DNA from 2 places in the Chelatococcus sp. GCM10030263 genome. Region 1 is predicted to be linked to the other one. Evidence: predicted binding sites of a transcription regulator. Region 1 holds the regulator's gene; the other holds the start of a gene.

Region 1 (4,209 bases):
CGACGAGCGTCGGATCGAGGGTGATACGAATCGGCGGCCCGGAATAGATGCCTGCGACGCGCTCGTGCAGAAGCCGGAAGGCGAGCCGTCCGAGCGTTGCTGGGAAAGGATCGACGCTGGTCACCGGCGGATCGAGTGAACGCGACAGGAGGCTGTTGTTGATAGCCGTGACCGAGACATCCTCAGGAATGCGACGCCCCGCCTCGCGCAGCGCCCGCATGACGCCGACCGCCGTGACATCGTTGCGCGCAAAAACGGCGGTAAAGTCGATGCCACGGCGAATGAGCCCCGCGATCGCCTCTTGGCCCGCTTCCTCCGACGGCAAGTCAGGGAGGCAGACGAGATCCTGCTGGAGCGCGATGCGCGCCTCCTTCAGCGCTTCGTGGTAACCGCTGAAGGGGGAAAAACCGGGCAGATGCGGCGCACCTTCCACATAGGCGATCCGCCGGTGGCCTAGTCCGATGAGATGATCCACCGCGAGCTTAGCGGAGACCAGATAGTCGGTGCTGACGCTGTCGGTCCTCAGTCCTCTCGGCCAGCGGCCGAGATAGACCAGCGGCTTGCCGGCCTGCACCATTCTCAATGCGCCGGGCACGGGCCTGTCGACATGGGCCGGTGCAACGATGGCTCCCCGGACGGCCGGATCGGCCGCGGCAGCCGACAAGTGGTCGCTTTCGCTATCCGGCGAATAGGCCGACTGGCTCGCCATGATGCGCAGATCATGACGGCGCGCCTCCTGTTCCATCCCGTCGATCATCTCGCCATAGAACGGGCTCGAGAAGGTCGGAATGATCAGCGCCAGTGTCGGCGAGTGACTGGATGCAACGGCAGACGGCCGCATAGGCTCGGTCACGAAGGTGCCGCTGCCAGGCCGTCGCTCGAGCTGGCCGGCACTCACCAGTTCATCGATTGCCCGTCGGATGGTTGTCCGCGACAGGGAGAACTCCTCCATGAGCTGCCGCTCCGAAGGAATTGCACTTCCAGGCTTATAAGTGCCCCGCTCGATTGCCTCGCGAAGCGCTTGTACCAGCAGTCCGGTCTTATCTGAGGTCATGGCAGCACCATCTCGTGATACATGTATCGTAGCGGATGCATAGCCGAGCCGCAAGTGGTGCATTCGATAAAACCGCTCTCAGGCGTGGACAAGCGCCTCGGCGGATGCACGGCCCAGAATCCAGGCGACGCTTGGCCTAGACAGGGCCGCAACGCCGAACGTGGCATAGCGTCGGCTCGCCTTGAACCGTGATTTCTTTCCACACTTCGGAACTTATAAGACAAGCGGCGGCGCTGTTCAGAGTAGCGGTACTTTGCGGCCGGTCTCATTATTCCGCGTCAGGCCAGTTGCCCGCCGACGTTCGCACCAAGTCCGTTGGGACAAGGAAAAGGACCACCAGGATACTGGTATCTAATCCGGTCTGATACAGGTCTGAAACCGCGACGAGGGCGTGAATCATGGCTTTCGAAACGCCACGTGAGGGCCCGTCAAAGGCAACAGTCGCGTCTCGGCTCCCAGTCGCCGACTTTCTCCCATGACGGGACCAGTGCGGAAAATAGCGAGGAGGCCGCTCTGCCTGTTCATCCCCCGGGGGCATAGGGCCTGCACGCCTCGAGGCTATCCATGCACGTCCCGTTGCCTTAACTCTTGCGGAACACACAGGGAACAGCTATGGTCGTTCATGATTTGTTTCCGACTCTTGGCCAACAATGACGCTTAGCCAAAAGTGATATCTGGCCAACAGTCCTGATCGGATCTTGAAACCGGATGATCTCGGCCACGGTGGCCACGACCAAGGTGGGGTTCACGGCAGATGCTGACGCGCAAGCAAAACGAGCTTCTACGCTTCATCCACGAGCGGCTGCGCGAGACCGGCGTGCCGCCTTCCTTCGATGAGATGAAAGAGGCACTGGATCTCAAGTCCAAGTCCGGTATCCATCGGCTCATTATTGCGCTCGAAGAGCGCGGCTTCATCCGCCGGCTGCCTAATCGGGCGCGGGCACTCGAGGTCATTCGTCTGCCCGATGGCGCGATCACGCCGCGCGGGCGCTTCAGCCCGAGCGTTGTCGAGGGGGGGCTTGGTCGCGTGCGCAGCCTGCCACCGGCGGCTGTCGAAAGCGAATCCTCGCCGAAGATGGTCCCCGTCCCCGTCATGGGCCGGATCGCGGCGGGCACGCCGATCTCGGCCATTCAATCCCGCAGCAGCACCATCGCAGTGCCGGTGGAGATGCTCACCAGCGGCGAGCACTTCGCCCTGGAGGTGCGTGGCGATTCGATGATCGAAGCCGGCATCCTTGACGGCGACACGGTTGTCATCCGCCGTCAGGAGACGGCCGATACGGGCGACATCATCGTCGCCCTCATCGACGATGAGGAGGCGACCCTGAAGCGGCTACGCCGGCGCGGGTCATCCATTGCGCTCGAAGCGGCCAATCCATCTTATGAAACACGCGTCTTGGGTCCCGACCGCGTGCGGATCCAGGGCAAGCTCGTGAGCCTTCTGCGGCGCTACTGATCGATTGCCGGTCGGCCCGCGATAGAACTGCTGATCGCTGGTCGACGCTCACGGCGTATGAGAATCGCCCTCGCCGCCTGGCGCATCGCCGGTGGGCGTTGCTCCCGACGGGTCGTCGATGTCGGCTGCCGCTGAAGGGATGGCATCAAGTGGGTCGAGATTGTCGATCCGTGGTCGCGGGGGCGGCGCGGGCGCCGGCGAAGCTGGCCGGTGTGGCTTGGTTCCGGTCCAGGGGCGCTGCGCGGTGGAACTTGCGGTGACACGTGCAAAGCCTTCGGCGGTGGCGGTGAGCGTGGTGGCGCCCGACTGGTCGAGTGCGCGGCGGTCGAGCACCGTAGCACTCGCGCAGGAATTGGGGGCGACGAGCGGAGTGACGATGACGACCGCACGCCGACAATCGTCGGGGAATGCGCGCTTGTCACGGACGAGCGAGATGCTGCGCCCGTCGGGGAGCTTCGCGACACAGGCGAAGCGGTCGCAGAGGGCACCGCCGCGCAGGCCCGGGTCATCGGTCGCGCGCCCGTCGCCGTCGGCTCTGAGCCATTGTTCGAGAACGAAATCGGAAGGCCGGCCGAGGACGATCAATTGTCCGCTCTTCTCCCGGACAGCCGCACCGGCGCCGCTGCGATCGACATAGACATCGGGCCGACTGGGAGCGAGCGCCGACAGGGCGCCGAGGGCGGCCGGGACGATCGCCAACCACCGCAGGGCGGTCGTCCAGAGCGTGGACCAGACGATGGCCGCGCTGAAGAAGGCGAGAGCGGCGGGCGCGAGCGCCGGCACGATGACGGTTGAGCGGTCGAGCAGGGCGACCATTTTGGCGCCGGCGAGCACCGGCGCCGTCGCCTGGCCGATGAGCCACCAGACGGGTTGATCGAGGGCGAAGGCGGAAGCGAAGATCCCGAGCACCGACAGCGGCATGACCGCGAGCTCGATCAGCGGTAGCGCCAGGGCGTTGCCGAGGAGACCGAGCGGGTTCAGCGTCTGAAAGTGATAGGCGCTGAAGGGAGCGGTCGCGATGGTAGCAATCGCCGTGGTGAAGATGACAAGGAAGGCCCATCGCCCGATGCCGTGGAGCGGTGCCAATCCTCCGGCCCCTGCGGGACGCCCGGCAAACAGCCCCGATGGCTGGACTGCGAAGGCGATCATGCCGGCAACCGCCGCGAAGGACATCTGGAAGCTCGGACCGAGCAGCGCCTCCGGCCGAATAGCAAGGCAGATGAGCGCCGCAAGCGCCAGATTGCGCATGGAGAGAGCCGGGCGGTCGATGAGAATGGCGCCCATCATGACGAGCGTCATGACGAGCGAACGCTGGGTGGCGACCTCCGCGCCGGAGAAGAGGCAATAGGCGATGGCGCCTGTCATGCCGACGAGGGCCGCGAGTTTCTTCACCGGCCAGACGAGCGCGAGGCCGGGGATGAGTGCGAGCACCGCGCGCGCCGCCCAGAACAGGCTGCCGGCGGCAAGCGCCATGTGCAGCCCTGAAATGGAGACGATGTGATAGATGCCGGCGGCACGCAGCGCGTCATTCACGTCTTCCGTGATCAGCCCGCGTTTGCCGGTGACCAGGGCGGCGGCGAGCGCCCCCTCCTGGCCGCCGGAGGCTTGGGCGATACGGTCCGTCAGCCGGTTGCGGGCAACATCGACGGCGATGGCGAGAGCCGTCCAGAAATCCGGTGGCGCGGGCGGCGCGGCGACC
Region 2 (4,209 bases), 370 kb from region 1:
TCGGCATCGCCGACAAGCGCGACCACTATCCCGCCCATCTTTCCGGCGGGCAGCAGCAGCGGGCGGCCATCGCCCGCGCGCTCGCCCAGCGCCCGAAGGTGATGCTCTTCGACGAGCCGACCTCGGCACTCGATCCGGAACTCGTCGGCGAGGTGCTGCGCGTCATGCGCGGCCTTGCCGAAGAAGGGCGCACGATGCTCGTGGTGACGCACGAAATGGGCTTTGCCCGCGACGTCTCCAACAAGGTCGTCTTCCTCCACAAGGGGCTCGTCGAGGAGGAGGGCACGCCGGACGATGTCTTTGGGGCGAGCCGCTCCGAGCGCTTGAAGCAGTTCTTGGCGGGGTAGTTCTCCACCACCCCGCCCAATCACAACATCCCAATGCCCGTTCAGAAGGGAACCCAACAATGACGCTCATACGCAAGATGATCCTCGCGCTCGCCGGCTTGGCGATGCTCGCGGCGCCCGCGGCGGCTCAAGCCCCGCAGACGGTGCGCTTCGCCACCGAAGGCGCCTTCCGCCCCTGGAACTGGACGGAGCCGGACGGCACGCTCGCGGGCTTCGAGATCGAGCTCTACAAGGATCTCTGCGCCCGCGCGAAGCTGAATTGCACGATGCAGGCGCAGGCCTTCGACGGCATGATCCCGGCCCTCAATGCCGGCAAGTTCGATGCGATCATCGCCGGCATGTCGGCGACGCCGAAGCGCGCGGAGGCGATCCTCTTCACGATGTCCTACGGCTCGACCGGACAGAGCTTCGCCACCCTGAAGTCCAGCCCGCTCGCCAATCTGCCGGACAAGGGCAAGCTCTTCCCGCTCGCCACCGACGAGGCGGCGGCAATCGTCGAGGTCGAGAAGCTGAAGCCTCTCCTCAAGGGCAAGGTCATCGGCGTCCAGAGCTCGTCGATCGCTGCCGCTTTTCTCGACAAGTATTTGAAGGGCGTCGTGGACATCCGTGAATACAAGACGACGGAGCAGCACGATCTCGATCTTGCCGCCGGCCGCGTCGACCTCATCATGGCCTCTATGGCCTATCTCACGACCGCGGCGTCCAAGCCCGGCAACGAGGATATGGTCATCACCGGTCCGCGCTTCCAAGGCGGCATTCTCGGCAAGGGCAGCGCCATCGGCCTGCGTAAGTCCGATACGGCGCTCAAGGCGAAGCTCGACGACGCGATCCGTTCCGCGGTCGCCGACGGCACCATCAAGAAGCTGAGCGACAAATATTTCGGCTACGACGTGACGCCGCATTGAGGGCATCGTCGGTCAACGCGATGGACGGAAAACCCTCCACCGTCATGGCTGTGGCTTAGGTCGGTTATTTCGACTTCAGCGCTTTCCCAGTGCGGAACCCGGCACAGCCGAGTTCCTGAGCCGTCTCGATCAGTGGGAATCGGCGCCTTTCCCATCGGGATCCCCGGCACAAGGCCGGGGATGACGGTAGCGGGGCAGGTGCATCATTATGAGCCCGCGCTCCCCGTGCCATCCTCAGCCTCTGCCGGCGGCGGCTCCCAGCCGAAGACGCTGCGGCCGCCGTAATCGTGGGAGCGACGGCGCTCGTCGGTGATGAAGGCCGGCAGCGACGGCCCTGTCGCCGTGCGCTCCAGCCGCCGGGTCTGATCGTCGAGCCGGCGGATGGCGTCGAGCCGCTCGTCATTGCCGAGCTTCGCCTGGCCGATCGCCGATTTCAGCACGCCGATCGTCTCGTCATAAACCTTGAGCGGCACCGGATAGGGATGCCGGTCCTTGCCGCCATGGGCGAGCGAGAAACGCGCGGGATCGGCGAAGCGGCAGGGCGCGCCGTGCACGACTTCGGCCACCATGGCGAGCGAGCGCACCGTGCGCGCGCCGACACCCGGCACCAGCAGAAGCTCCGAGAAATCGGCAGGACCGCGGTCGGCCGCAGCGGCCAAGGCGCCGTGCAGGCGGCGGATCATCACATCCTTCGGCCTGACGTCGTGATGGGCGGGCATGACGAGATGCGGCAGGAAGGGCGCCTCCGGCGGGGCGGGGGTCTTGCCCCTGCCGTCGAGCGTCGCCGCCTCGCGGGCGATGCGATCGGGGCCGAGATCACGCAGGAGATCGAGCTGGCCACGGCGCGAGGCCTCGGCGCGACGGTCGGTGAGGTTGACGATCTCGCCCTGGTTCTTGCCGTCGATCGCCACATGCGGCGCCTCGACGAAGCTTTTCAGATCTTCCGAAAGCCAGTGATAGCGGCGGGCGAGGCGGCTCTCGCCATTCATGCCCTGCTGCACCACGACCCATTTGCCGTCATCGGTGACGATGAAGCCGTGGAGATAGAGGTCAAAACCATCCTGCACTGCGGCGCTGTCGACCTTGGCGACGAGGCGGCTTGCCTTGGCGAGCATCTCGCCGTCGAAGCCGACGCGCTCGCCGATGGCCGTAAGCTCCTGGGGCGTCTTGCGGGAATGGCTGCCGCGTCCGCCGCAGACATGGATGCCGAGCTCGCCCGAGAGCGGGCCGAGGCCGCGCTTCAAGGCGCCGATCACCGAGGTGGTGATGCCGGAGGAATGCCAGTCCATGCCCATCACCGCGCCGAAGGACTGGAACCAGAAGGGATGGGCGAGACGGCGCAGGAATTCCTCGCGCCCGTAATGGTGCACGATCGCCTCCGTGACGACCGCGCCGAGGCGCGCCATGCGGCTGCCGAGCCAGGCGGGCACCCGGCCGCTATGAAGGGGCAGATCGGCACTGCCGGCGCGTCGAGCCACGGAGCCTCCGGAACGAAATGCGAACGCTTTTCTAGCATGGAGCACCACAGGGCGCGAGGGGCAAGGGCGCTGGCCTTGCCTGCTAGCGGGCGCGGGAGACGCGCTCCATATGATTGGATGAGGTGAAATAGGCTAGAATGGCCTTTCGACACATCTTCGGCGGGACAGCGCATGGCGAGCGAGACTGAAGTTGCGATCGTCGGAGGTGGCGCGGCCGGTATTGCCGCGGCTCGCAGGCTCGCGGAAGCCGGGGTCGATTGCCTGATCCTCGAGGCGCGCGATCGGCTCGGTGGCCGAGCCTGGACGGTGGAGGCCGCTGGCTTTCCCGTCGATCTCGGCTGCGGCTGGCTCCATTCGGCCGATCGCAACCCCTGGCGGACGGTGGCCGCGGGGCAAAGCGCAACCGTCGACAAGACGCCGCCGCCCTGGACGCATCCCGCGCCCAACCCGGGCTTTCCGATTGCCGAGCAGCTCGCCTTCTCGAAGAGCCTGAACGTCTTCTTCGATCGCCTCGGCGGCTATCCCGAAGCCGAACCGGACGTGCCGGCCGCGACGCTTCTCGACCGGACCGGCCGCTGGAGCGCCCTGATCGATGCGGTCAGCACCTATTTCAGCGGCGCGGAGCTCGACCGCATCTCGGTGCGGGATTTCGCGCGCTATGAGGATAGCGGCGTCAATTGGCGCGTCGTCGAGGGCTACGGCACGGTGATCACCGGATATGCGGCCGGGCTGCTGGTCGAGTTCGGCTGTCCGGTGGACCTGATCGACCACAGCGGGGCGCGCCTCGCCATCGGCACGGCGATGGGCACGGTCACGGCCGAAGCGGCGATCATCACCCTGCCGAGCGGCCTAATCGCGGAGGAGCGCATTCGCTTCACGCCCGCCTTGCCGGCGAAGGTGGAGGCCGCCGCTGGCCTGCCGCTCGGCCTCGCCGACAAGCTCTTCCTGGCGCTGGATGCGGCGGAGGATTTCGAGATGGATAGCCGCCTCTTCGGCCATAATGACCGGACGGCGACGGGGGTCTATCACCTCAGGCCTTTCGGGCGGCCGCAGGTCGAGGTCTATTTCGGCGGTAGCCTCGCCGAGGAGCTGGAGGCGGGCGGTGAGGCCGCCTTCGTCGATTTCGCCGTGGGGGAACTCGTCGGGCTCTTCGGGGCGGATTTCGCCAAGCGCGTCCGACCGCTCGCCGTACACGGCTGGCGCGGCGATCCCTTTGCGCGCGGCTCCTATTCTTACGCTCTGCCGGGCAAGGCCGACGGCCGCGCCCTGCTCGCCGCCCCGGTGGACGATCGCCTGTTCTTCGCCGGCGAGGCCTGTTCACGCAACGACTTCTCGACGGCGCACGGCGCCTATCGCACGGGCATCGCCGCCGCCGAGCAGGTGATCGCCGCGCGGCACATGCAACGGGGACCCTGAGCCGGTCGGGCGACGAGCGGCGCTTGACGCGCAACGGGAAAGCCGCAAGATTGGCTCACGCCA

The links. Region 1 encodes LexA, which represses DNA repair genes until DNA is damaged. Its sites were predicted from a motif close to TGTTCNNNNTGTGTTCNG; they were not measured.
Region 2: the regulator LexA is predicted to act here: its motif matches at 2,739-2,756, upstream of ACFQU1_RS22675 (DUF763 domain-containing protein).

The regions. Positions count from the first base shown of each region.
Region 1 covers NZ_JBHTDB010000016.1:430,467-434,675, forward strand. Annotated here, with positions in the region: gene ACFQU1_RS24345 (GntR family transcriptional regulator) at 1-1,054, opposite strand, end outside; gene lexA (transcriptional repressor LexA) at 1,809-2,510, shown strand; gene ACFQU1_RS24355 (ComEC/Rec2 family competence protein) at 2,559-4,209, opposite strand, start outside.
Region 2 covers NZ_JBHTDB010000016.1:59,546-63,754, forward strand. Annotated here, with positions in the region: gene ACFQU1_RS22665 (ABC transporter ATP-binding protein) at 1-347, shown strand, start outside; gene ACFQU1_RS22670 (transporter substrate-binding domain-containing protein) at 407-1,252, shown strand; gene ACFQU1_RS22675 (DUF763 domain-containing protein) at 1,459-2,730, opposite strand; gene ACFQU1_RS22680 (flavin monoamine oxidase family protein) at 2,902-4,146, shown strand.